Regions from separate parts of the Nocardiopsis sp. KDC1DS13DA1 genome, predicted to be linked through region 2. Evidence: riboswitches for the same ligand, from Rfam matches in the RefSeq annotation. Region 2 holds a riboswitch; the other holds the start of a gene.

Region 1 (10,984 bases), on a different contig from region 2:
GGTCGAGCCCGTACAGCAGGCCCTGGGTGTACAGCTCGTCGCGGGCCCGCTGGTCGTCGCCCGCACCGTGCCCCTGGCCGACGAACCCGATCCGGCGGCGGACCTCGGCGGGCTCGGCGCGTACGTCGTGTCCGGCGACGCGCGCGGTGCCCGAGCTGGGTTCGAGCAGCGTGGTGAGCATGCGCAGCGTGGTGGACTTACCCGCCCCGTTGGGCCCCAGGAGGGCGACGAACTCGCCCTCCCCGACGTCGATGTCGACGCCTCGGACGGCCTCGACCGTCTGCTTGCCGACCCGGAAGGTCCGGGTCAGCTCTCGTGTGTGGATCATCCTCGCTCCAGTATTAAAACTTGAATGCGAGGACGAGTGTGCCCCACCCGAAGCTGGTGTTCAAGTTTTAATACGAACCCTCGGACGACCCGACACCGCCGACGGCCGCGCGCCGACACCGTCACGGTGGTTCGCCGACGGAACCCGGGGCCCCGCCAGGGCGTCCGATCCACAACGACGGCGGCCCTCCCCCGGAGCCGCACAGACACGGATCGGCCACCACATGAGCGACCGCCCCATCCTCGACCCGACGCTTCCCGCGGCGATGCACGAGGCCGTGCGCGAGGATCCCGACTCGCTCCTGCCCGCCGAGGCCGGAACCGAGCCCGTCGTCCACCGGGCCCGCCGGGACCGGGCGGTGCGCGGCGCGGTCGTCCTGGTGCTCGCGATCGCGCTCATCGCGGTCGTCGAGCACCTGTTCGGGCGGTGGTGGGGGGTCGGCGCCGGATGCGCCAGCCTGTTCCTCTACCTGCCGTCCAGGGCGGAGGAGGGCCGGTGGCGGACCCCGCTGGGGCTGGGCGCGATGAGCATCTTCCCCTGGTGGATCTGGGCCATGGCGATGTCCGCCTTCGGGACGTGGCTCCCGTTCGGCTGCCTCCACCTCCTGACCTGCGGGATCTTCATCTCGAAGGCGCCCGCCCGGGAGGTCCGCGTCCCCCGCGACCGGTTCGTCCTCCCCGGCGAACTGGCCGGTGACGACCGCGCCCGCCTGCGGCGGGTGCAGCGGGCCGCCGGCAGCGTGGAGAGGGCACGGGAGGTCCTGGCGCCCGGCTTCGACGGACGGGACGCGCTGCTGGTGCTCCGGGAGGAGGAGTGGCGGCTGGCCGAGTCGATGAGGCGTATCGCCCCGCTCGCGGAGGAGATCGACGCGCTGCGCTCCCGAGCCGCCTCCGACCGGGTCCGCGCGGCCATGCGCCCCCAGGTCGCGGTGCTCACCGAGGCGCGCGCCTCCCACAGGGCGGCCGTCGCGCGGATCGAGTCCTACGTCAGACCGGTCGACCGGGCGCTGGCCGCGCACGAGGAGTGGGAGCAGTGCCAACGGCTGGCCGGAACCGGCGACGCCTACGCCGACGTCCTCGCCGAGACCCGCGGGCGCTCCCACGGAGCCCTGGCCGGAGCCCCGGACCTGGCCTCCGACACCGCCCTCCGGGCCGCCCGGCTCGCCCTGTCCCAGCGCACGAACGAGGCGGCCGAGGCCAACGCGTGGCTGCTCAGGACCGCGGGCGGCGAGAGATAGGGAGACGGTCAGCCCGCGCCGGGAGGCAGGCCGAAGGCGCCGGGGCCGTCGTCGGCCATGGTGTAGCGCCCCTCACGCAGCGAGGCGATGAGCTGGCGGGTCCACCCGGTCTCGGCTCCGACCGTCGTCCGCCAGAGCCCGAACAGCTCCGCCACGTGCGGCGGCCTGCCGCGCTCCCGGCCCAGCTCCGCGTCCACCTCGGCGCCGACCGCCTCCAGCCCGGCCAGACGGCGCTCCAGCATCGCGATCGCCTCGTCCCTCGGCAGCGCGGTCAGCAGGGTGACCCCCGCGCAGAGCAGTGCGTGGTCGTGGCCGGAGTGGCTCAACGCCGCGCGCAGCAACCGGTGGAACTCGGTTTCGCCGTCGTCGGTGATCTCGTAGGAGGTGCGGTCCACCACCTCGTCGCCCTCGGCGACGAACTCCCGGAGCCTGCCCTCCCGGCTGAGCTTGCGCAGGGCGTGGTAGATCGACCCCCACTTGACGTTGGCCCACTCTCCGGCGTTCCAGGAGAGCAGCTCCCGCCCCACCCGATACCCGTGCGCCTGACCGTGCATCCGCACCACGCCCAGGACCAACAACCGTGTCGCCGACATCGCCACCCTCGTCCGAACTCGATGCGTCCCAGCCTACGAGGGGCGAAACCGGGGACGGCCCGGCCCCGGACACCGCGGACGGGGCGGCCCCGTCTCCCCCGGGGGGAAGGAGGCGGGACCGCCCCGGCCGCGGGAACGCCGTCCGGGCCGCGACTCAGCAGCCCCCGGCGACGGCGGGGATGATCGAGACCTGGGCACCGTCGGCCACCTCGGTCTGGAGGCCCTTCTCGAAGCGCACGTCCTCGTCTCCCACGTAGACGTTGACGAACCGGCGGACCTTGCCCGCGTCGTCGAGGATCCGGGCGCGGATGCCCGGGTAGTTGGCCTCCAGGTCGTCGATGACCTCGGCGAGGGTCGTACCCTCGGCGGTCACCTGGGAGGCGTCGTCGGTGTAGGTGCGCAGGATGGTGGGCACGCGGACGCTGGCGCTCATGTGGGTGTTCTTCCTTCGTCGGGTGGGGCGGGGTCCGGGAACGGTCTCCGGGCCCCGCGGGTTCGTCGCGGGTGGCCGCGTCGTCCGTTACAGCAGGCCGGCCTCGGCGAACGCGGTCAGGGAGGGGGCGATCGTGGCGGTCACGCCCGCGTCCACGGCGTTGAGGGTCTTGAGTCCGTCACCGGTGTTGAGGACGACGGTCTCGGCCTTCGGGTCGAGCCTGCCCTCGCGCACGAGCTTGCGCAGGACACCGGTAGTGACCCCGCCCGCCGTCTCGGCGAAGATGCCCTCGGTACGGGCGAGGAGGTTGATCGAGTCGACCACCTCGGCGTCGCTCACGTGCTCCACGGATCCGCCGGTGCGCTGGGCGATGTCCAGGACGTAGGGGCCGTCGGCCGGGTTGCCGATGGCCAGCGACTTGGCGATGGTGTCGGGCTTGACCGGCTGGATGACGTCGTGGCCCGCCTCCCAGGCCTTGGCCACCGGGGAGCACCCGGTGGCCTGGGCACCGAAGATCCTGTACGGGCGGTCCTGGACCAGGCCGAGCTTGATGAGCTCCTGGAAGCCCTTGTCGATCTTGGTCAGCTGGGACCCCGAGGCGATCGGGATGACGATCTGCTCGGGCAGCCGCCAGCCGAGCTGCTCGGCGATCTCGTAGGCCAGCGTCTTGGAGCCCTCGCCGTAGTAGGGGCGCAGGTTCACGTTGACGAAGCCCCAGCCCTCACCGGCCGGGTCGCCGATGAGCTCGGAGCAGAAGCGGTTGACGTCGTCGTAGTTGCCGTCGATCGCCACGACCTTGCCGCCGTAGACGGCGGCCATGACGACCTTGCCCTCCTCCAGGCCCGCGGGGATGAACACGCAGGACTCGAACCCGGCGCGGGCCGCGGCGGCGCCCACCGCACCGGCGAGGTTGCCCGTGGAGGAGCAGGACAGGGTGGTGAACCCGAAGGTGCGGGCGGCCTCGACGGCGATGGCGACCACGCGGTCCTTGAAGGAGTGGGTCGGGTTGCCGGAGTCGTCCTTGACGTGGAGGGAGTCGAGGCCGAGCTCGGCGGCGAGGCGGTCGGCGCGGACCAGGGGGGTCAGGCCGGGGTTCATGTTCGGGAGCTCGGCGACGTTGGCCGGCACCGGGAGGAGGGAGCGGTAGCGCCAGATGTTGTTCGGGCCGCTCTCGATGTCGGCGCGGGTGACGGTCCCGAAGTCGTAGGCGACCTCAAGGGGGCCGAAGCAGAACTCGCAGGCGAACCGGGGGGTGAGGTCGTAGCGCTCGCCGCACTCGCGACAGGACAGCGCGGTCGCGGGGCCGAAGGAGCGGACGGAGGTGGGTTCGGTGGCGGCAATCGCCATGGCGAGGCGTCTCCCCTCATCTTTCCTGGTGGCCACCTTGACCCCAGGCCGGAGTTGGCACCTGCCCCAGCCGCCTCGCGAGGAGCGCGAGTATCGCATGCTGAGATGGTTGCCGGGGCTTCGCAGGGCCGGTCCCTCCACCCCTCTGGATGAGCAATATGAAATTGTGCGCCGATCCTGTCGAATCCGCATGGTCACTGTAACCGACGCGTTGACCGGCTTTCCACATGTGGTGACCTGGATTACACGAACCCGCTCACATGCTGAGATGCCCCCTGGTCAGGGCTGTCCGGGTGCACGTGCTCCGTTTCGGCGGTGTGACGCGCGCCCGCGTTGCCCGCGCACGGGTTTGGGCCCCCGGCCCGCAGGCGAGACTCCAGGGAACACCCCGCCCCGCGCCACCCCCGCTCACGGGCGGCAGACCCTTCCGCGCCACCGAGAGGACGAGCACGTGGACAAGGCACAGATCCTCATCGCCTCCAACCGGGGACCCGTGTCCTTCTCGACCACCGACGACGGCTCCCTGGAGTACCGCCGGGGCGGCGGAGGGCTCGTGTCGGGGATGATCTCGGTGGCCTCCGAGATCGACGGCCTCTGGGTGTGCGCCGCCCTGTCGCCCTCCGACCGCCGCGCCGCCGCCGAGGCCCCCGGGGCCCGTCTGGACCGCGCGCACGACCTGGAGGGCATGCGCGTCCACATGCTGGACATTCCGGAGGAGACCTTCGCGGGCGCCTACACCGGGGTCGCCAACTCGACCCTGTGGTTCACGCAGCACATGCTGTACGACACCCCGAACAAGCCGTCCTTCGGCTCCGGGTTCCGTCGGCGGTGGGAGGACTTCACCGCCTACAACAACGCGTTCGCCGAGGCCCTGGTGGCCGGGGCGGCCGACCACGCGCGCGTGGCGGTGCAGGACTACCACCTGGCGCTGGTGCCGCGGATCCTGCGCGCCCGCCGCCCCGACCTGCGGATCGCGCACTTCTCGCACACCCCGTGGGCCCCGCCGGAGTACTTCCGGATGCTGCCCGACCAGGTCGCCCGCGAACTGCTGGAGGGCATGCTCGGCGCCGACCGCCTGGGCTTCCACAGCCCGCGCTGGGCCGACGCGTTCCTGCGCTGCTGCGCGCAGATCCTGAACGCCGACGTGGACCCGGCCAAGCGCACGGTCGAGCACGGCGGACGGGTGGTCGAGGTCGGCGTGCACGCGCTGGGCGCGGACGAGGAGGGGCTGCGCGCGAGCGCGGCGGACCCCCGCGTCGCGGAGCGCCGGGAGACGCTGGAGGAGGTCGTCGGGGACACCCGGCTGATCGTTCGGGTGGACCGCACGGAGCTGTCCAAGAACATCGTGCGGGGCCTGGAGGCGTACCGGGAGCTGCTGACCGCGCACCCGGAGTGGCGCGGTCGGGTCACGCACCTGGCGTTCGCCTACCCGAGCCGCGGGGACGTGCCCGAGTACCAGGAGTACACCGACGCGGTGCTGCGCGTCGCCAAGGAGATCAACGAGGAGTTCGGCACGGCCGAGTGGGCGCCGCTGGTGCTGGAGGTCAACGACGACTACCCGCGTTCGCTGGCCTCCTTCCAGCTGGCCGACGTGCTCATGGTCAACCCGATCCGGGACGGCATGAACCTGGTGGCCAAGGAGGGTCCGGTGCTGTCGGAGCGGGACTCGGTGCTGGTGCTGTCGCGCGAGGCGGGTGCGGCCGACGAACTGGGCCGGGACGCGCTGCTGGTCAACCCCTACGACACCGCGGAGACCGCTGAGGCGCTGCACCGGGCGCTGTCGATGGGCGCGGACGAGCGCCGGGCCCGGCGCGAGCGGCTCCGGGAGGCCGCCGTGGCGCTGCCGCCCCGCCGGTGGTTCCAGGACCAACTGCGGTCACTGGGCTGAGGGGACGGGTCCCGGTGCCGCCGCCGTCGGCCTCGGCCCGCGGCCGACCGGGAGCAGGCGGGCCGCGGCGGCACGGTCGGCCCCGGGCGGGTCGTCGACGGGCGCCGGGGCTCAGAACTCGGCCGGATCCGCGTGCTGCCCGCTCCCTCCGTGGCCGGCGTCGGGGCCCGGCGCCCCGGCCTCGGCGAGGATCGCCTCGATGACCTCGGACTTGGCGTCGGCGTAGTCCTGGATCCGGTCCCAGGTGCGTTCGGCCAGGGCGCGTTTGTGGGACTCGTAGCGCTCGCGGGCGTCGGCGTCGGCGACCAACCGGTCGCGCAGGGCGCACATCCGCTCGATCTCGACGCAGCCGTCGGTGAGGACGTGCAGGTTGAGGTTGACGGCGGGGCCCTTGAGCACGCGGTGCTCGTACCAGTGGGGTTCGCGGATGACGAGGCTGTACCCGGCGGCCTCCAGGTCGGGGAGGTAGGCGGGTTCGTCCGCGGAGTCGGCGACGACGAGCAGGAGGTCGACGCAGGGCTTGGCGGCCAGGCCGGGCACGGCGGTGGACCCGACGTGCTCGAACCGCAGGACGCGGTCACCGAGAGCCGAGCCGACCCGCTCGGACTCGCGCCTGAACAGGTAGGGCCACTTGGGGTCGTACGGGGACAGGTGCACACGCCCGTTGACGAGGTTGCGGTGCTCCGGGCGTATCCCGGCCACCGTGTCGCCTCGCGAGGGCAACGGAGACGCTTCAAGGGGTGACATTCCACAAAGCCTTCTCCCCTGGCGCGCCCACGTCAAGACAGCTGAGCGTGCTTACATATGCACGCGCACGAGGGGTCACCCTCGGCTTTCACCGCGACACCGAAGGCGATCGTGCGGAGGTCGCGCGATCGTGCGGGGGCCGCACGCCCGGGATCCCGGCTCCCGGGCCGGTACAGCCGGCTACCTCCCACGCGGTTTGCGGCGCCGACCGCCCTTGCGGCGCGACGGCGGTTCCTGCTCCCTGGCCTCCCTGCCGCGCTCGGCGGCGATCCCCTCCTCCTCCTCGCGGCGCTCCTCGCGCACGCCGTAGGGGTCGGCGGTCGAGCGCCGCACCCACACCACGGCCAGGAGGACACCCAGGACCAGCACCGCTCCGACGCTGGCGAACCAGGCCCACAGCGGGACGCGCGGCCCCCCGTCGGCCTGGTCGGCCAGGTCGTCGAGCGGAACGTCCCCGGCGCTCTCGGTGGCCTGGGCGTGGGCTGTGGGCAGGTGGAGCGTGGGCAGCCCGTCGGGGCCCTGCTGGGAACCCTCCACGAGCGCCTGGCGGATCTGGTCGACGCCCAGCAGCGGATACTCCGAGCGCAGCAGCGCCGCGGCCCCCGCGGCCATGGCCGCGGCGTAGGGGGTCCCGGTCACCCGGGCCTCCCCTCCGTCCGGTGCCGCGACGTCCAACTCGGCGCCGGGGGCGGTGAGCTCGATGGTGTCCGGTGCGGGGCTGCCGGGGATCAGGGCGCCGTTCTCGTCGACCCCGGCGACGGAGAGGACGCTGGGGTCGTCGCCCCCGGCGGGGCCCACGACCAGGGCGCCGGAGGCGGTCGCCTCCCGCGTCGCGGCGCGCAGGTCGTCGTCGGGGGCGTCCACCGCGCTGATCTCCCCGGCGCCGCCGGCGGTCCCCGTACCGCCCGCCGTACCCGTGCCGCCGGTGACGGCCGCTCCCCCGACGGCGCCCGTCCCGGTCGCACCGGCGGTCCCGGCGGCCCCGTCCGTCGTCCCGCCGCCCTCGGCCTCGGGCAGCAGGATGACCTGGACGCCCTCGTCGGCCGCGCTGCGGACCGCGTCCGCGAGCGCGTCGTCGGTGGGCAGGGCCAGCAGGCGGGCCGACGGGGCCACGCCGAGCACGCCGCCCGCGGCGTCGCGCCCGTGTCCGTGGCTGGCGACCAGGACCGCCAGGGCGGTGCCCTCGTCGAGGTCGCCCTCGTTGGCGCCGAACTCGGTGTCGACGAGGACGTTGTCCACGAGGTCGGGGTGTTCCTCCGGGACGGGGACACCGGGCAGCCCGACGGTGACGCCCTGGCCCTGGGTGATCTCCCAGGTCTCCTCGGCGCCGATCGACACCAGCCCCCACTGCTCGGGACGCAGGTCCGGGATGCCGTCGGCCGCCGCCGGTGCGGCCGTGAGACCGATCACGGTGACGACCGCGCATCCCGCGGCTCCGAAGCGACGTGTGCGTGTCCTGTTACGGTTGTTGCCCCCGAGCACGACGGGCTCCCTCGAACGTTGCGGTCGGCGTCTCACGGCCCTCCCCCGGACCACCGCAATTCTGTCACGAGCACAGGATTCCGGCGTGTACAAGTGGCCAGACGGTGAGGAAACGCAACTGTATCCCCCGTGCTAGTCCTCACGTCCGCGCTCCGCATCCGGCATGTCGAGTCGCTAGCATGAGTCGCGCCGATCCGGACCATCCAATTTCCCGTCCAGGGGGTGTCCCATGCGAAATATCGGTCCGACCGAGGACGGTCAGTCGGCCCTCGCCGAACGCGAACAACGCATCCTCGCCTTCGAACGCCAGTGGTGGAAGTTCGAGGGCTCCAAGGAACAGGCGATCCGTGACGAGTTCGGGTTCTCGGCGACCCGTTACTACCAGCTACTCAACGGGCTGGTGGAGCGACCCGAGGCACTCGCCTTCGACCCCATGACCGTCAAACGCCTGCGTCGGCTGCGGGCCGACAGACGGCGCCAACGCAACGCACGCCAACTCGGCATACGGCTCTGATCCCGTCCGGGTGCCCTGGTCACCCCGGCCCGCCCTCCGCCGCGGGTGCCCCCTCTCCACCCGGTGGGAGGCGACCGCGCCGGAGACGTCCGCCGAGGACGGTGACGGGCGGAGGGTAGCCTGACCGCCCGGACGGCCCCGACCTCCGCGACCCGAAAGGCCCGCGTATGTCCCTGCCCCGACCGAGCACGGACGCCGGACGCGCCGCGCTCGACTCCCTGCTGGCCGAGCCGGGCGAAGCCCTGGCCGCCTTCGACTTCGACGGCACGCTCGCCCCCATCGTCGCCGACCCGCGCGACTCCGCTCCCCTCCCCGGCATCGTGGACCGCCTCGCCGACCTGGCCGGGCTCATCGGCACCGTCGCCGTGATCACCGGCCGCCCCGCCGACACGGCCGTGCGCCTGGGGGGACTCGACCGGGTCCCCGGCATCGTCGTCCTCGGGCACTACGGGGCCGAGCGCTGGACCGACGGGCGCGTCCTGGCGGCCGACCCGCCGCCCGGGGTGGACCTGGTGCGGCGTGAGCTCCCCGGCCTCATCGACCGCGCCGGCGCGCCGGAGGGCACGTGGGTCGAGGACAAGGGCCGCTCCCTGGCGGTCCACACCCGCAGGACCGCCGACCCCGACGGCGTGCTCGCCCTGTTGGCCCCCTCCCTGAAGGCACTGGCCGAGCGGGCGGATCTGCGTGTGGAGCCCGGGCGGATGGTGATCGAACTCCGTCCACAGGGTGTGGACAAGGGCGCGGCACTGACCGCGCTGGTGGTGGAGTCGGGCGCGCGCACGGTCCTCTACGCGGGCGACGACCTCGGCGACCTGCCCGCCTTCGACGCCGTGGCCGACCTGCGCGCCCGGGGCGTCGCCGGAATGACCGTGTGCTCCTCCTCCGACGAGGTCACCGCCGTGGCCGACGCCGCGGACCTGGTCGTTCCCGGCCCCGCCGGGCTGAGCGACCTCCTCGCCGACCTCACGGCGTCGATCCGTGGGCCTGGGGCGTGAGCGCGGCCCGCGCCGCCGAACGCAGCTCCCCCAGACCCGTCCGCTCCCGGCCGAAGTGCACGGCGTTGGTGAGCACACCGACGTAGCGGCCACTGGCGGGGTGCATGAACAGGCTGGTCCCGGTGTACCCGTTGTGGTAAACGACCCCCTCCGGGGTGAGCAGCCATCCCAGCCCACGCCAGAGCCGGTGCCCCGCGTCCACGTGCGGCTGCCAGCTCTCCCGTGCGAACGACGAGGGGACCGGTCCGCCGCAGCCCTCGCCGATCCGGAGCAGTTCGCGGGCGAAGGCGCCCAGGTCGATCGCGGTGGTGAACACCCCGGCGTGCCCGGCCACCCCGCCCATGAGCGCGGCCGACTCGTCGTGGACCACCCCCCACGCGGGGGCGGCGCCGACCAGGCGGCGTTCGGTCGGCGCCACTGAGGGCGAGCGCGCCAGCGGACCGAAGGTCGTGGAGCGCATCCCCAACTCGTCCCACAGGTCGCCGGCCAGCCGGTCCAGGCGGACGCCGTAGCGGCGCTCCAGGAGCAGGCCGAGCAGGATGAAGCCGCGGTCGATGTACTGGTGGTGGCCGCGATCCTCCAGGGGATCGGCCAGGATCGCCTCGGCCAGGTCCTGGTCGGTGCCGACGTAGCGCTCCAGCCAGGTCACCGGGTTGAGTCCGCTCGTGTGGGTGAGGATCTCGCGGGTGGTCACACCAGCGCCCGGGAGGTCGCCCACGGGCAGGTATTCGGACATCGGGGCGTCCAGGTCGAGAACCCCCTCACCGACGGCCTGGCCCACGAGCGGCCAGGTGGCCATGACCTTGGTCAGGCTCGCGGCGTCGTAGAACACGTCCGGGGCGGTCTCGGCCTCCCCGTCCACCCTCCCGACCGCCACGAACTCCCACATCCCGCCGGTCCCGATGACCGCTGCGCCGCCCGGCAGCCATCCGGCGTCCACCATCACCTTCAGGACTCCGCGGATCCGCCCCCCGGTCTCCGTGAGCCAGTCACCGTCACGCACGACACTCCTCCCCCGTGGTGGTCACCCTCTCGGCGGATACCCCGTTACCCGCCCGTTGTCACACCCGCGCTGGTCAGGCGCGGTACGAAACCCTCATCGGCCGCGCCCGTAATGCCCGCTGGTCAGGGCAGGAAGTAAGGTGTCGCCCATCGAGCTCGGAGGAGGACGATGAGCAGCCAGACCCCCGTACCCGCCGGATTCCGCGGCGTCGCGGGCAACATCGGGATCAAGGACCCCAAGGACGACTTCTTCGCCGTGGTGTCCGAGGTTCCCGCGCACGTGTCGGCCGTGTTCACCAGGTCCCGGTTCGCCGGGTCGAGCGTGGTGATCAGCCGCCAGGCGGCGGCCGACGGCCGGGCGCGCGGAGTGACGGTCATCGCGCGCAACGCCAACGTGGCCACCATGACGGGTGAGGCC
Region 2 (10,984 bases):
TTGCAGGTGGAGGCGCTGGACCGGTCGCGGCTGCTGTCGGACATCACCCGTGTGCTGTCCGACCAGCACGTCAACATCCTGTCGGCGACGGTCCAGACCAGCCGTGACCGGGTGGCGCAGAGCCGGTTCACCTTCGAGATGGCCGACCCGGCCCACCTGGGCAGCGTCCTGCGCTCGGTGCGCGGCGTCGACGGCGTCTACGACGTGTACCGCGTCCGGAACTGACGGGGACCCGGGCCCCCTCCGCCTGGAGGGGGCCCGGGTCCCCGGCGGTCCGGGCGCTCAGATGCGGATCGTGGTCGACCGCACGATCTCGAACACCGGGTGGCGGTCGGCCTCGGCCGCGAAGGCCTCGTCCGGAGCCTCCGGCGGGGCCTCGAAGTACGGTCCCACGACGAACGCGCGCGGGTGGTCCAGGTACTCGCGGAGCACGGGGGCCGACTCCTCGGGTCCGAGCTCACGCACGCTGGCCAGCTCGATCCACCCGCCCTGGCGCAGGGTCGCGAACCCGTCCTTGCGCAGGTTGCGCACCCAGTCGACCGCCCCGTAGGGCGCCACCAGGAACCGGCCCCGGTCGCTGTCCAGCACACTGACCGGGGTGGTCCGCAGGAAGCCGGACGCGCGTCCGCGCGTCGTCAGCAGGTGCATGTCGGGCGGGCACACCCCGTACTTGACGAAGCCGCTGACGAAGGCGTTGGCGGTTCGCCGCACCCGCGTCATCTCGAACCGCTTCGTCGGCTCGTTCACCATCTCGGCAACTCCCTCAGTCGGATGCTCCCCATTGTGGTGGTTGCGGGGGACTGTCGGCACCAGGGAGACCGCCCCGCGCGTCAGCGGAACGCCGAGACCCCCGTCACGGCCTGTCCGATGCTCAACGCGTGGATCTCCTCGGTGCCCTCGTAGGTGGCGACCGTCTCCAGGTTCACCATGTGCCGCATCACCGGGTACTCCAGGGTGATGCCGTTGGCGCCGTGGACGGAGCGCGCGGCGCTCGCCACCCGCTGGGCGGCCGCCACACACGAGAGCTTGCCGAAGCTGACGTGGTTGTGGTGGCAGTTCCCCTCGTCCTTGAGGCGGCCGATCCGCAGCGCCGTCAGGTTGGCGTGGTTGACGTCCACGACCATGTCGGCGAGCTTGCGCTGGGTGAGCTGGAACCCGCCGATGGGACGGCCGAACTGCTCGCGGGTGGTCGCGTACTCCAACGCCGCCTCGTAGCAGGCCCGGGCGGCCCCGGCCGCGCCCCACACGATCCCGTAGCGGGCCTCGTTCAGGCACGACAGCGGCGACCCCAGCCCGCCCGACCCGGGCAGGAGCGCGTCGGCGGGCAGCCGCACGTCCTCCAGCACCAGCTCGGAGGTGATCGAGGCGCGCAGGGACAGCTTCCTGTGGATGACGTTGGCGGTGAAGCCGGGCGTGTCCGTGGGCACCAGGAAACCGCGGATGCCGTCGTCGGTGGCGGCCCAGACCACGGCCACGTCGGCCACCGAACCGTTGGTGATCCACATCTTGGTGCCGTTCAGGACCCAGTCGGACCCGTCCCGCCGCGCGCGGGTGCGCATCGAGCCGGGGTCGGAACCGGAGTCGGGTTCGGTCAGACCGAAGCAGCCGATGGCCTCGCCCGCCGCCATCGGCGGCAGCCACGCGCTCTTGTGCTCCTCGGAGCCGAACTTGTGGATGGCCGCCATGGCCAGGGAGCCCTGGACGGACACGAAGCTGCGCAGCCCGGAGTCGACCGCCTCCAGCTCGCGGCAGGCCAGACCGTAGGCGACGGCGCTGGAGCCCCCGCAGCCGTAGCCCTCCAGGTGCATGCCCAGCACCCCCAGGTCACCGAAGGCCCTGGCCAGGCCCCGGGGGTCGGGCAGGGTGCCCGCGTCGAACCACTCGGCCACGTTCGGCAGCAGTTCGCGGGAGGCGAAGGCGCGGACCGCGTCGCGGACGTCCCGCTCGGTGTCGGAGAGTGTGGCGTCCACCGCGAGGAAGTCGCGGGGGTCCGGGGCGGCGGGTTTGCGCTGGGTCTGGCTCATGGTCGGATGTCCCTTCGTGGTGTGCCGTGTGCTTCCGGTGTCGGTCGGGCACGGCTCGGCGCCGTGCCGGGGTGGGTCAGGGCAGGTCGGGCTGCTGGACCGCGCCGCGCTTGACCATCGCGTCGATGAGCCCCCCGTCCAGGCCCAGTTCGGCGAGCAGGCTCCGGGAGTGCTGGCCGAGCAGGGGAGGGGCGGTCATCGGTGCGGCCGTGCCCTCCAGCCGGAAACCCGCGCGGACCTGTTCGAGCGGTCCGATCACGGGGTGCTCCACCGTGCGCAGGACGTCGTCCCCGCTGGCGTCGGCCGTGCGCAGCGCGTCCAGCACACCGCGCACCCGCCCGGCCGGGACACCGGCCGCCACGAGCGCGTCCATCCAGTGGTCGGCGGGGCGGGAGCGCAGGGTGCGCGACAGCTCCTCCACCAGCTCCTCCCGGTGCTCCACCCGCCCGGGGTTGGTGGCGTAACGGGCGTCCCCGGCCAGGTCGGGCCGTTCCAGGGCGTCGCACAGCCGCCGGTACAGGGCGTCGTTGCCCGCCGCGACCACGATGTCGGCGTCGGCCGTCGGGAAGACCTGGTAGGGCACGATCGTGGTGTGCGCGTTGCCCGCCCGCGCGGGCTCGACCCCCGTGACCAGCGCCTGCTGGGTGAGGTTGACCAGACCGGACAGGGTCGAGTTGATGAGCGAGACGTTGATGTTCTCGCCCCGGCCCGTGGCCCGCGCGCGCATCAGCGCGCCCAGGATGCCCACGGCGGCGTTGAGGCCGGTGAGGACGTCGGTGAGCGCCACCCCCACCTTGCTCGCCGGCCCCTCCGCCGGGCCGGTGGCGGCCATCAGCCCGCTCTCGGCCTGCACGACGATGTCGAACCCGGGGCGCGTGGCGGGCTCGTGCTCGGGCCCGAACCCGCTGACGGAGCAGTACACGACCGCCGGGTTGCGGGCGCTCACGTCGGCGTAGCCCAGGCCCAGACGGTCGATGACCCCGGGGCGGAAGTTCTGGATCACCACGTCGGAGGAGGCGCACAGGTCCTGGACGGCGGCCAGGCCGTCAGGGTCCTTCAGGTCCACCGCGAGGCTGCGCTTGTTGCGGTTCACCGACAGGAAGTAGGCGGACTCCCCGGGTGAGTCACCGGAGGCGCCCGCCCAGGGCGGGCCCCAGGCGCGGGTGTCGTCCCCGCGGCCGGGCTGCTCGACCTTGACCACCTCGGCGCCCATGTCGGCGAGGAGCATCGTGGCGTAGGGCCCCGCGAGGACGCGGGACAGGTCCGCCACGCGCACCCCGGCCAACGGCAGGGGAGCGGTGGGTTCGGTGTTGGTGTCGGGCACGGGGGCACTCACTCCTTGGCGTCGGCGTCACCGGGCAGCTGGTCGCCGTCCCGCAGCTGGTAGTAGGTCTCCAGGCAGCGGCGGAGCGCGGTGGTGAGGGCGGCGCCGGACTGGCCCGCGTACCGCGTCTGGACCCGCCGGACGATCTCGGCGATGTCCTCGGTCACCGAGGCGCCCTCGACGAGGGCGCGGAAGAACTGCTTGGCCAGGTCGGTGAGGAGTGTGGTGTCCGCCGCGACGATCCGGTCGTCGGCGGTGTCCACGGCGAGCACGACACCGAGCCGCTGGTACTGGGAGTGGCTCGCCACCGTGTCGGGAAGGCGGGCGTAGCCGGAGATCAGGACAACCCTGGGGTTGCGGAAAAGCTGCTGGACGCGGTCGTCGCCGTGCAAGGCAAACACACCTCTCGCTCGCGGGCATGCGAAAACTCCGATGCTCTGGAGTCTCGCGCCTGGAGGGCGGCCGGGGGAAGCCGGACACCCGCGGCGTGAGGGCAGGCGGGACCAGTATGTCCCAGCCTCCGTGCCGGGTGTCAAGCGGGGCTGTGGTCGCCTCCACACGGACGCGCCGGTGTGCGGTCCGCCGGGTCTGTGCTACCTTTCTGGCCAGGTCACGAGTGCCAGCGTCAAGCCCCGGCTTGCTGGCCGGCAACCCTCCTTCCGCGGTGGGGTGCCCCGGGTGAGGACCAGGTCCCGACACGACCGTGTCTGACAAGCGCGGACCCCGCCGATGTCGCCGTGAGGCGCCCCGTGGGTCCCCCGACCCACGAGAGAGGTGCACCTTGACCACGGTCCATCACATCCACTCCCTGCGCTCACCCGCATCCGCCGAGTGCGCGGTCGTCACCGCCGACGCCGGAGTCCCCCTCGTCACCGGTGAGCACGTCGACTACGCCAACTTCGACTACGCGGCCAGCGCCCCGTGCCTGACCTCCGTGGCCGACGCCCTGTCGGCGGCCCTGCCCTACTACGCCAGCGTGCACCGCGGCGCGGGCCACCACTCCCAGGTGAGCACGGACGCCTACGAGCGCGCCCGCCGCAGCGTCGCCCGCTTCCTGGGCACGCGCACCGAGCCCGCCGACGCGGTGGTGTTCGTGCGCGGCACCACCGACGCCCTCAACCTGCTGGCGCGCTCCGTGCCCCAGGGGTGCACCGTGGTCGTCTTCGAGTCCGAGCACCACGCCAGCCTCCTGCCCTGGGAGCACCCCGCCTCCCGGGCGGGCCGGGTCGTGCGCCTTCCCCTGCCCGAGTCCCCCGAGGCGGCGGTCGCCTCCGCCCGGACGGCCCTGGAGGAGGCCCCCGAGGGGCCCACCCTGTTGTGCGTGACCGCCGCCTCCAACGTCACCGGCGAGATCTGGCCGGTCGAGGACCTGGTCCGGGTGGCCCACGCCGAGGGCGCCCGCGTGGTGGTCGACGCGGCCCAGTACGTGCCGCACCTGCCCTTCAGCCTCGCCGCGACCGGCGCCGACTACGTGGCCCTGTCCGGGCACAAGCTCTACGCCCCCTTCGGCTCCGGTGTGCTGGCCGGGCGCGCCGACTGGCTGCGCGAGGCCACCCCCTACCTGTCGGGAGGAGGGGCCACACGGCTGGTGACCGACCACGACGTCCGGTGGAACGACCTGCCCGCGCGCCACGAGGCGGGCAGCCCCAACGTGCTGGGCGCCGTCGCCCTGGCCGCGGCCTGCGACACTCTCACCCCCGCCACCCAGGAACTCCTGCACGTTCGCGAGTCCGCGCTGCTGGAGCGCCTGCGCGCCGGTCTGGGCGGGATCGACGGGGTCCGCGAGCTGTCCCTGTGGGGCGCCGACCACACGCGCGTGGGCATCGTGTCCTTCACCGTGGACGGACTGCCCGCGGAGCTGCTGGCCGCCGCCCTGTCCGCCGAGTACGGGATCGGCGTGCGCGACGGTCTGTTCTGCGCGCACCCCCTGACCCGGTACCTGCTCCCCGAGGGGCACGCGCAGGCCGTCCGGGCGAGCCTGGGCGTGGGGACCACGACCGAGCACGTCGACCGTCTGGTCGGGGCGGTCGCCGACCTGGTGGCGCGCGGGCCCGGGTGGGAGTACGCCGACTGCGACGGTCGGCTGGCGCCGGTCCCGGACCCGCGCAACGTGCTCTGAGACGGTGCGGGGGCGGCCGTGGCGGGTCCTCCGCCGCGGGGCGCGCCGCGATACCGCCCAGACGGAGAAGCGGGGCGTAAATCACCCGACCCTGTGTGGCGGATCACGTTGCCGGGGGTAGCATCGGGCCCTGACGGTACGGCGCGTTGCGGACGATCCCGATCGGTGAGCCCGTGCGCCGTGCCTCCCGCGAGCGGACCGGCTGGGGGAGCGTGATCGTGACGGACGTCCGAGGATCGAAGGCAGGCCCGCTCACGGCCGCCTCCCAGCGGCCGGACCCCGTACCGCTCCCCGGACGGCGGCCACACGTCGTCGGCCTCGGCCGCCGGGCGGACGCACGGCTCCCCGATCCACGCCACGGCGAACACGCGCGCCTGTACGAGCGTTTCCTCGGCAGGATCATCGACTACCTGTGCGCCGACGCCGGGGTCGACCAGTTCGTCGACTGGGGGTGCGCCGTGCCCGGGACGGGGGCGCGCGTCCGGGAGCGCAGACCCGACGCCGCGGTCGTGCACGTCGCCCCCTACGGGACGGCGGGTGTCCTCTCCAGCTCCGACACCGCCGTCCTCTCCGGCGACGGGGCCGACCCCGCCACGCTCCTGCGCCGTCTGCGCACCTCCGGCCAGGTGGAGCTCGACCGTCCCCTCGCCGTCCTCCTCACCCGCCCCCTCACCGCCGACACCCCCTGCGCCTGGATCGGCGGACTGCACTCCCTGATGCGCGGCGGCGGCTACCTCGCCCTCGCCTCCTCCGCCCCCCGCACGGACACCGAGGCCGCCTTCGCCCCGTTCCGGCTCCTGGACCCCGGCGTCGCGGACGTCACCTGGTGGCCCTATCCGGACGAGGAGGTGTCCGCCGAGGGGAGCGGAGTCCTGGGCGGGCTGGCCCAGGCACGGACACCGACGAGGAGGTCACCCTGATGGCGGTGAACTGGACGGGGGAGACGCTGGCGCAGCTCCAGTTCTACTGGGACTACTCCCTGTGGCCGAGGCTGGAGGGCCTCACCGACCAGGAGTACCTCTGGGAGCCCGTCGCCGGGGCCTGGACGGTGCGCCGGCTCCCCGACGGACGCCACGCACCCGACGGGGACGGGCCGGAGCCGGACCCGCCTCCGGTGACCACGATCGCCTGGCGTCTCGGGCACATCGTCGTGGACGTGCTGGAGACCCGGGTGAACTGGCACTTCGGCGACCGGACGGCGACCCGGGACACGATCGACTGGCCCGGGAGCGCCGCCGACGCCCGGGCACGCCTGCACGCTGCCTACCGGGCCTGGTCCGGGCATCTGCAGGAACTCGACGACGAGGCGATGGCCGCGCCCGTGGGCGGTGCCGAGTCACCCCGGTGGGCGGACTTCCCCATGGTGGCGCTGGTGCTGCACCTGAACCGGGAGGTCTTCCACCACGGCGCCGAGGTCTCGCTGCTCCGTGACCTGTACCGGGCCGGGTACGGCCGGAGCTGACGGGGCTCCGGTCCCGGAAGGGCCCGGCCGCGCGCTCAGACCACGTGCAGCGGATCCACTCGCACCTGGGCCAGGTGCTCGTCACGGCGGGCGCTGCGGGCCGAGGCGGCCACCTTCAGCGACCGGGCCAGCGCCCCGACACCGCCCCGGGGGACCCGGAGCAGGGCGCGCTCGGTCTGGTGGACCCCCTCCGCGGTCTCCTCCACCGGAGCGCCCACGGGCACCGGCCCGAGGAGCTCGGTCCCCTCGGGCAGTTCCACCTGGTCGAGCAGCTCACGGACGTGCTCGGGGGCTCCGGTGACCGAGGCCATCGTGACCGCGGGGGGGAAACCCAGCTCACGCCGGTCGGCCAGCTCCCGTTCGGCGAACCCCGCCGGGTCCCAGCGCACGAGCGACTGCACCACCGGCAGCGCGGCGTCGGCCGACACCACCACCGTGCCGCCCGGCCGCACCAGGGCCGACGCGTTCAGCCAGCGCCGCAGCGCCTCCTCCGACGCCCGCAGGTCCAACCGGTTGAGCAGTGCCCATCCGTCCAGGAGCACGGCCGCCGCGTACCCGTTCTCGGCCGCGGGTTCGGCACCGGGCGTGGCCACGATGATCGAGGGCCGGTCGGGGACCGCGGACAGGACCTCCTCCCGCCCGGACGTGCGCACCGTCAGCGAGGGGAAGGCGCGGCCCAGTTCCTCCGCCGTGCGCCGGGCACCCACCACGACCGCGCGCACGCGGGTCACGCCGCACTCGGGGCAGGCCCACTGCCCGGCCACCCGGCCGCACCAGCCGCACGAGGGCATCGCGTGCGAACCGCGCACGGCCAGCGGCCCCCGGCAGGCGTCGCACCGCGCGGGTTCCCGGCACCCGGCGCAGGCCAGCGTGTTGAGGTAGCCGCGGCGGGGCACCTGGAAGAGCACGGGCCCGGTCCGGGCCGCCTCCCGTGCCGCGCGCAGGGCCAGACTCGGCATCCGCGCCGACCGCGCCGCCTCGTCCCGGGCGAGTTCGCGGTCGTCCCCGGCGGCCCGCACGATCGGCGCGTGCCGCCGCAGGGTCGCCCGGTCCGCCGCGAGCGGACGCGCCCACCCCGACTCCACCAGCAGTTGGGCGTCGGTGGTGCGCGTGTGTCCGCCGATCAGCGCCCCGGCCTCGGCGCGGTGCGCGCGCATCGCCAGGACCGTGCGGGCGTGGGGATAGGGGGCGTGCGGTTCGGAGTGGACGTCGTCCCCGTCGTCCCAGAGCACCACCAGCCCCAGGTCGCGCACCGGGGCGAAGACCGCCGCCCGCGTGCCCACGACGATCCGGACCCGTCCGCGCAGGGCGGCCAGCCAGCGCCGGTAGCGCTTGGCGGGTCCGAGGTCGGCGGTGAGCGCGACGTGGCGGCCCTCGCCGAGATGGCGGGTGAGCGCGGCGTCGACGGCCCCGACGTCCCGGCCGTCGGGTACGACGATCACCGTGCCGCGCCCCGCCTCCAGGGTCGATCCGGCCGCCACCGCCACGGCCTCCGCCCAGTCCGCGGCGGGCAGGGCGCTCCACACCGCGCGCGCGGCGCGTCCCTCGCGCAGGGCGCGGAGGAAGGCGGGCCCCTCCGGGTAGTCGGCCCACGGGCCGGGGGCGGTGCCCCCGTCCCCGGGCGTGCCGGGTGCCCCGTCCCCGGGTGCTCCGGGGTCCTCCTCGGGGACCTCCTCCCGCTCCACGCGGGCGTGCCGAGGGGGGACGGCCAGGCGCAGGACGTCGCTCAGCGTGCCCGCGTAGCGGTCGGCGACGGCGCGGGCCAGACCGAGGACCTCCGGGGTCAGGACGGGTTCGGGGGAGACCACCGACTCCAGGTAGGCCAGGCGCCCGGCGAACTCGGAGGTCTCCACCCGCTCGACGAGGAACCCGCCCAGCTGCCGGTTGTTGAAGCGCACCCTGACCCGGCAGCCGGGCACGGCGGCCTCGTCCATGTCGGCCGGCACCCGGTAGTCGAAGTAGCGGTCCAGGTGCGGGAGCGGGGTGTCCACGACCACGCGCGCCACGGGGAGGCGCTCGGCGGGCCTGCGCTTGGCCGCGTGGCGCGCCTTCGCCGGCGCGGCCTTGGGCGGGTCCTGTTCGGGAAGGTCGAAGAGGACCCCGTCGGGCGGGCCGGGCTGCTCTCTCATCACCCACTGGTCTACCAGAAGCCCCCGACAGCGCCCGTGGTCCGTGGCACCGTCCCGCCCGCGCGACTGGTAGAACTGGGACGCGTACAGACCGTGCACGGGGGTGTCACGCGGTCCGGGCGTCCGGGGGCGCGGGACGGCTCGGGGCGGTTTCCGTCAGCGGTGGAGGGGACCCCTGTATGAAGCTCGTCTTTGCTGGAACGCCCGAGGTGGCGGTGCCGTCCCTACGGGCGTTGATCGACTCCGAGCACGAGGTCGCCGCGGTCGTGACGCGGCCCGACGCGCGGTCCGGGCGGGGCCGGAGGATGTCGCAGAGCCCCGTCGCGGAGCTGGCCGCCAGCCAGGGCATCGAGGTCCTCAAACCGGCCAGGGCGGGCGACCCCGAGTTCCTGGAGCGACTCGCCCGGATCGGCCCGGACTGCTGCCCCGTGGTGGCCTACGGCGCCCTCCTGCCCCAGCGCGCCCTGGACATCCCCGAGCACGGCTGGGTCAACCTGCACTTCTCGCTGCTGCCCGCCTGGCGCGGCGCCGCCCCGGTCCAGCACGCCGTCATGCACGGCGACGACGTCACGGGCGCCTCGACCTTCCGGATCGTCAAGGAGCTCGACGCCGGCCCGGTCTTCGGCACCCTCACCGAGACCGTGCGCCCCACCGACACCAGCGGTGAACTCCTCGACCGCCTGTCCGTGGCCGGGGCCGAGCTGCTCGTGCGCACGGTCGACGGCATCGCCAGCGGTCAGCTCACCGCGGTACCGCAGGAGGAGGGCGGCGTCTCCTACGCGTCCAAGCTCAACCCCGAGGACGCCGAACTCGACTTCACCGCCCCCGCCCAGCGCGTGGACCGCGTCGCCCGCGCCTGCACGCCCGCGCCCGGCGCGTGGACCACCTTCCGCGGCACCCGGCTCAAGGTCGGCCCGGTCACCCCCCTGCCCGACGCGGACACCCCCGCCCTCGACCCCGGACAGGTGCACGCCGACAAGCGGCGCGTGGTCGTGGGGACCAGCACCAACCCGGTGCTCCTGGCCGAGGTGCAGCCCCAGGGCAAGCGCGCCATGGCGGCGGTGGACTGGGCCCGTGGCGTGCGTCCCACCGAAGATGACCGCCTGGGCCGCTGAGCTGCCGTACGCTCGATCTGGCACGCGGTCCGCTCCGGACCGCCGCCAGCAGGTCCCATCCCCGGTTCGTTGAGGCAGAGCACAGTTGAGCGAGCAGTCCCGATCCCCGTACCGCCGACCCCGACGGGGCGGGAAGCCCGCGCAGGGTGGAGGGCGGGGCACCTCCGGGCCGCCCCAGCCCCGTGACCCGGCCCGCCGCGTCGCCTACGACGTCCTGCTCGCCGTCGAACAGCGCGACGCCTACGCCAACCTCCTGCTGCCCGCCCAGCTCACCGACCGGGGGATCAGCGGCCGCGACGCCGCGCTGGCCACCGAGCTCACCTACGGGACGCTGCGCCTGCAGGGCACCTACGACGTGATCCTGGAGGCCTGCGTGGACCGCACGCTGGCCTCCGTGGACCGCGAGGTGCTGCCCGTGCTGCGGCTGGGCGCCCACCAACTGCTGTCGACGAAGATCCCCTCGCACGCGGCCGTCAGCGCCACCGTCGACCTGGCCAGGAAGGTGGTGGGCCACCACCGCGGGCGGTTCGTCAACGCCGTCCTGCGCAAGGTGGCCGCGCGCGACCTGCCGGCGTGGACCGAGGTGGTGGCGCCCGACCGCGCCACCGACCCGAGCGGATACCTGTCCGTCGTGCACAGCCACCCGAGGTGGGTGGTCAAGGAACTGGCCCGTGCGCTGGGTGAGCGCTCCTCCACCGGACTGGTCGAGACCGAGCGCCTGCTCGTCGCGCACAACGAGCGCCCCCGCGTCACCCTCGTCGCCAAGCCCGGCCGCTCCACGGTCGCCGACCTGGTCGCGGCGGGCGCCGAG

The links. Region 2 has a riboswitch for S-adenosylmethionine ahead of ACTVAJ_RS20200 (aminotransferase class V-fold PLP-dependent enzyme). Riboswitches for the same ligand answer to the same signal wherever they lie in the genome.
Region 1: another riboswitch for S-adenosylmethionine. It lies ahead of thrC (threonine synthase); the one in region 2 lies ahead of ACTVAJ_RS20200 (aminotransferase class V-fold PLP-dependent enzyme).

What each region holds. Positions count from the first base shown of each region.
Region 1 is NZ_JBVMUY010000035.1:259,657-270,640, reverse strand. It holds gene ACTVAJ_RS24025 (ATP-binding cassette domain-containing protein) at 1-328, opposite strand, end outside; gene ACTVAJ_RS24020 (hypothetical protein) at 552-1,565, shown strand; gene ACTVAJ_RS24015 (PadR family transcriptional regulator) at 1,574-2,158, opposite strand; gene ACTVAJ_RS24010 (ubiquitin-like small modifier protein 1) at 2,313-2,591, opposite strand; gene thrC (threonine synthase) at 2,679-3,938, opposite strand; SAM riboswitch class I at 3,952-4,094, opposite strand; gene ACTVAJ_RS24000 (alpha,alpha-trehalose-phosphate synthase (UDP-forming)) at 4,390-5,826, shown strand; gene ACTVAJ_RS23995 (GrpB family protein) at 5,938-6,573, opposite strand; gene ACTVAJ_RS23990 (S8 family serine peptidase) at 6,754-7,983, opposite strand; gene ACTVAJ_RS23985 (DUF3263 domain-containing protein) at 8,285-8,569, shown strand; gene otsB (trehalose-phosphatase) at 8,737-9,564, shown strand; gene ACTVAJ_RS23975 (serine hydrolase domain-containing protein) at 9,533-10,567, opposite strand; gene argJ (bifunctional glutamate N-acetyltransferase/amino-acid acetyltransferase ArgJ) at 10,736-10,984, shown strand, end outside.
Region 2 is NZ_JBVMUY010000030.1:175,962-186,945, forward strand. It holds gene ACTVAJ_RS20175 (RelA/SpoT family protein) at 1-225, shown strand, start outside; gene ACTVAJ_RS20180 (nitroreductase/quinone reductase family protein) at 283-750, opposite strand; gene ACTVAJ_RS20185 (acyl-CoA dehydrogenase family protein) at 831-2,024, opposite strand; gene ACTVAJ_RS20190 (CaiB/BaiF CoA transferase family protein) at 2,101-3,348, opposite strand; gene ACTVAJ_RS20195 (DUF3870 domain-containing protein) at 3,357-3,740, opposite strand; SAM riboswitch class IV at 3,957-4,071, shown strand; gene ACTVAJ_RS20200 (aminotransferase class V-fold PLP-dependent enzyme) at 4,130-5,467, shown strand; gene ACTVAJ_RS20205 (SAM-dependent methyltransferase) at 5,686-6,387, shown strand; gene ACTVAJ_RS20210 (DinB family protein) at 6,387-6,929, shown strand; gene ACTVAJ_RS20215 (primosomal protein N') at 6,965-9,058, opposite strand; gene fmt (methionyl-tRNA formyltransferase) at 9,238-10,173, shown strand; gene ACTVAJ_RS20225 (RsmB/NOP family class I SAM-dependent RNA methyltransferase) at 10,259-10,984, shown strand, end outside.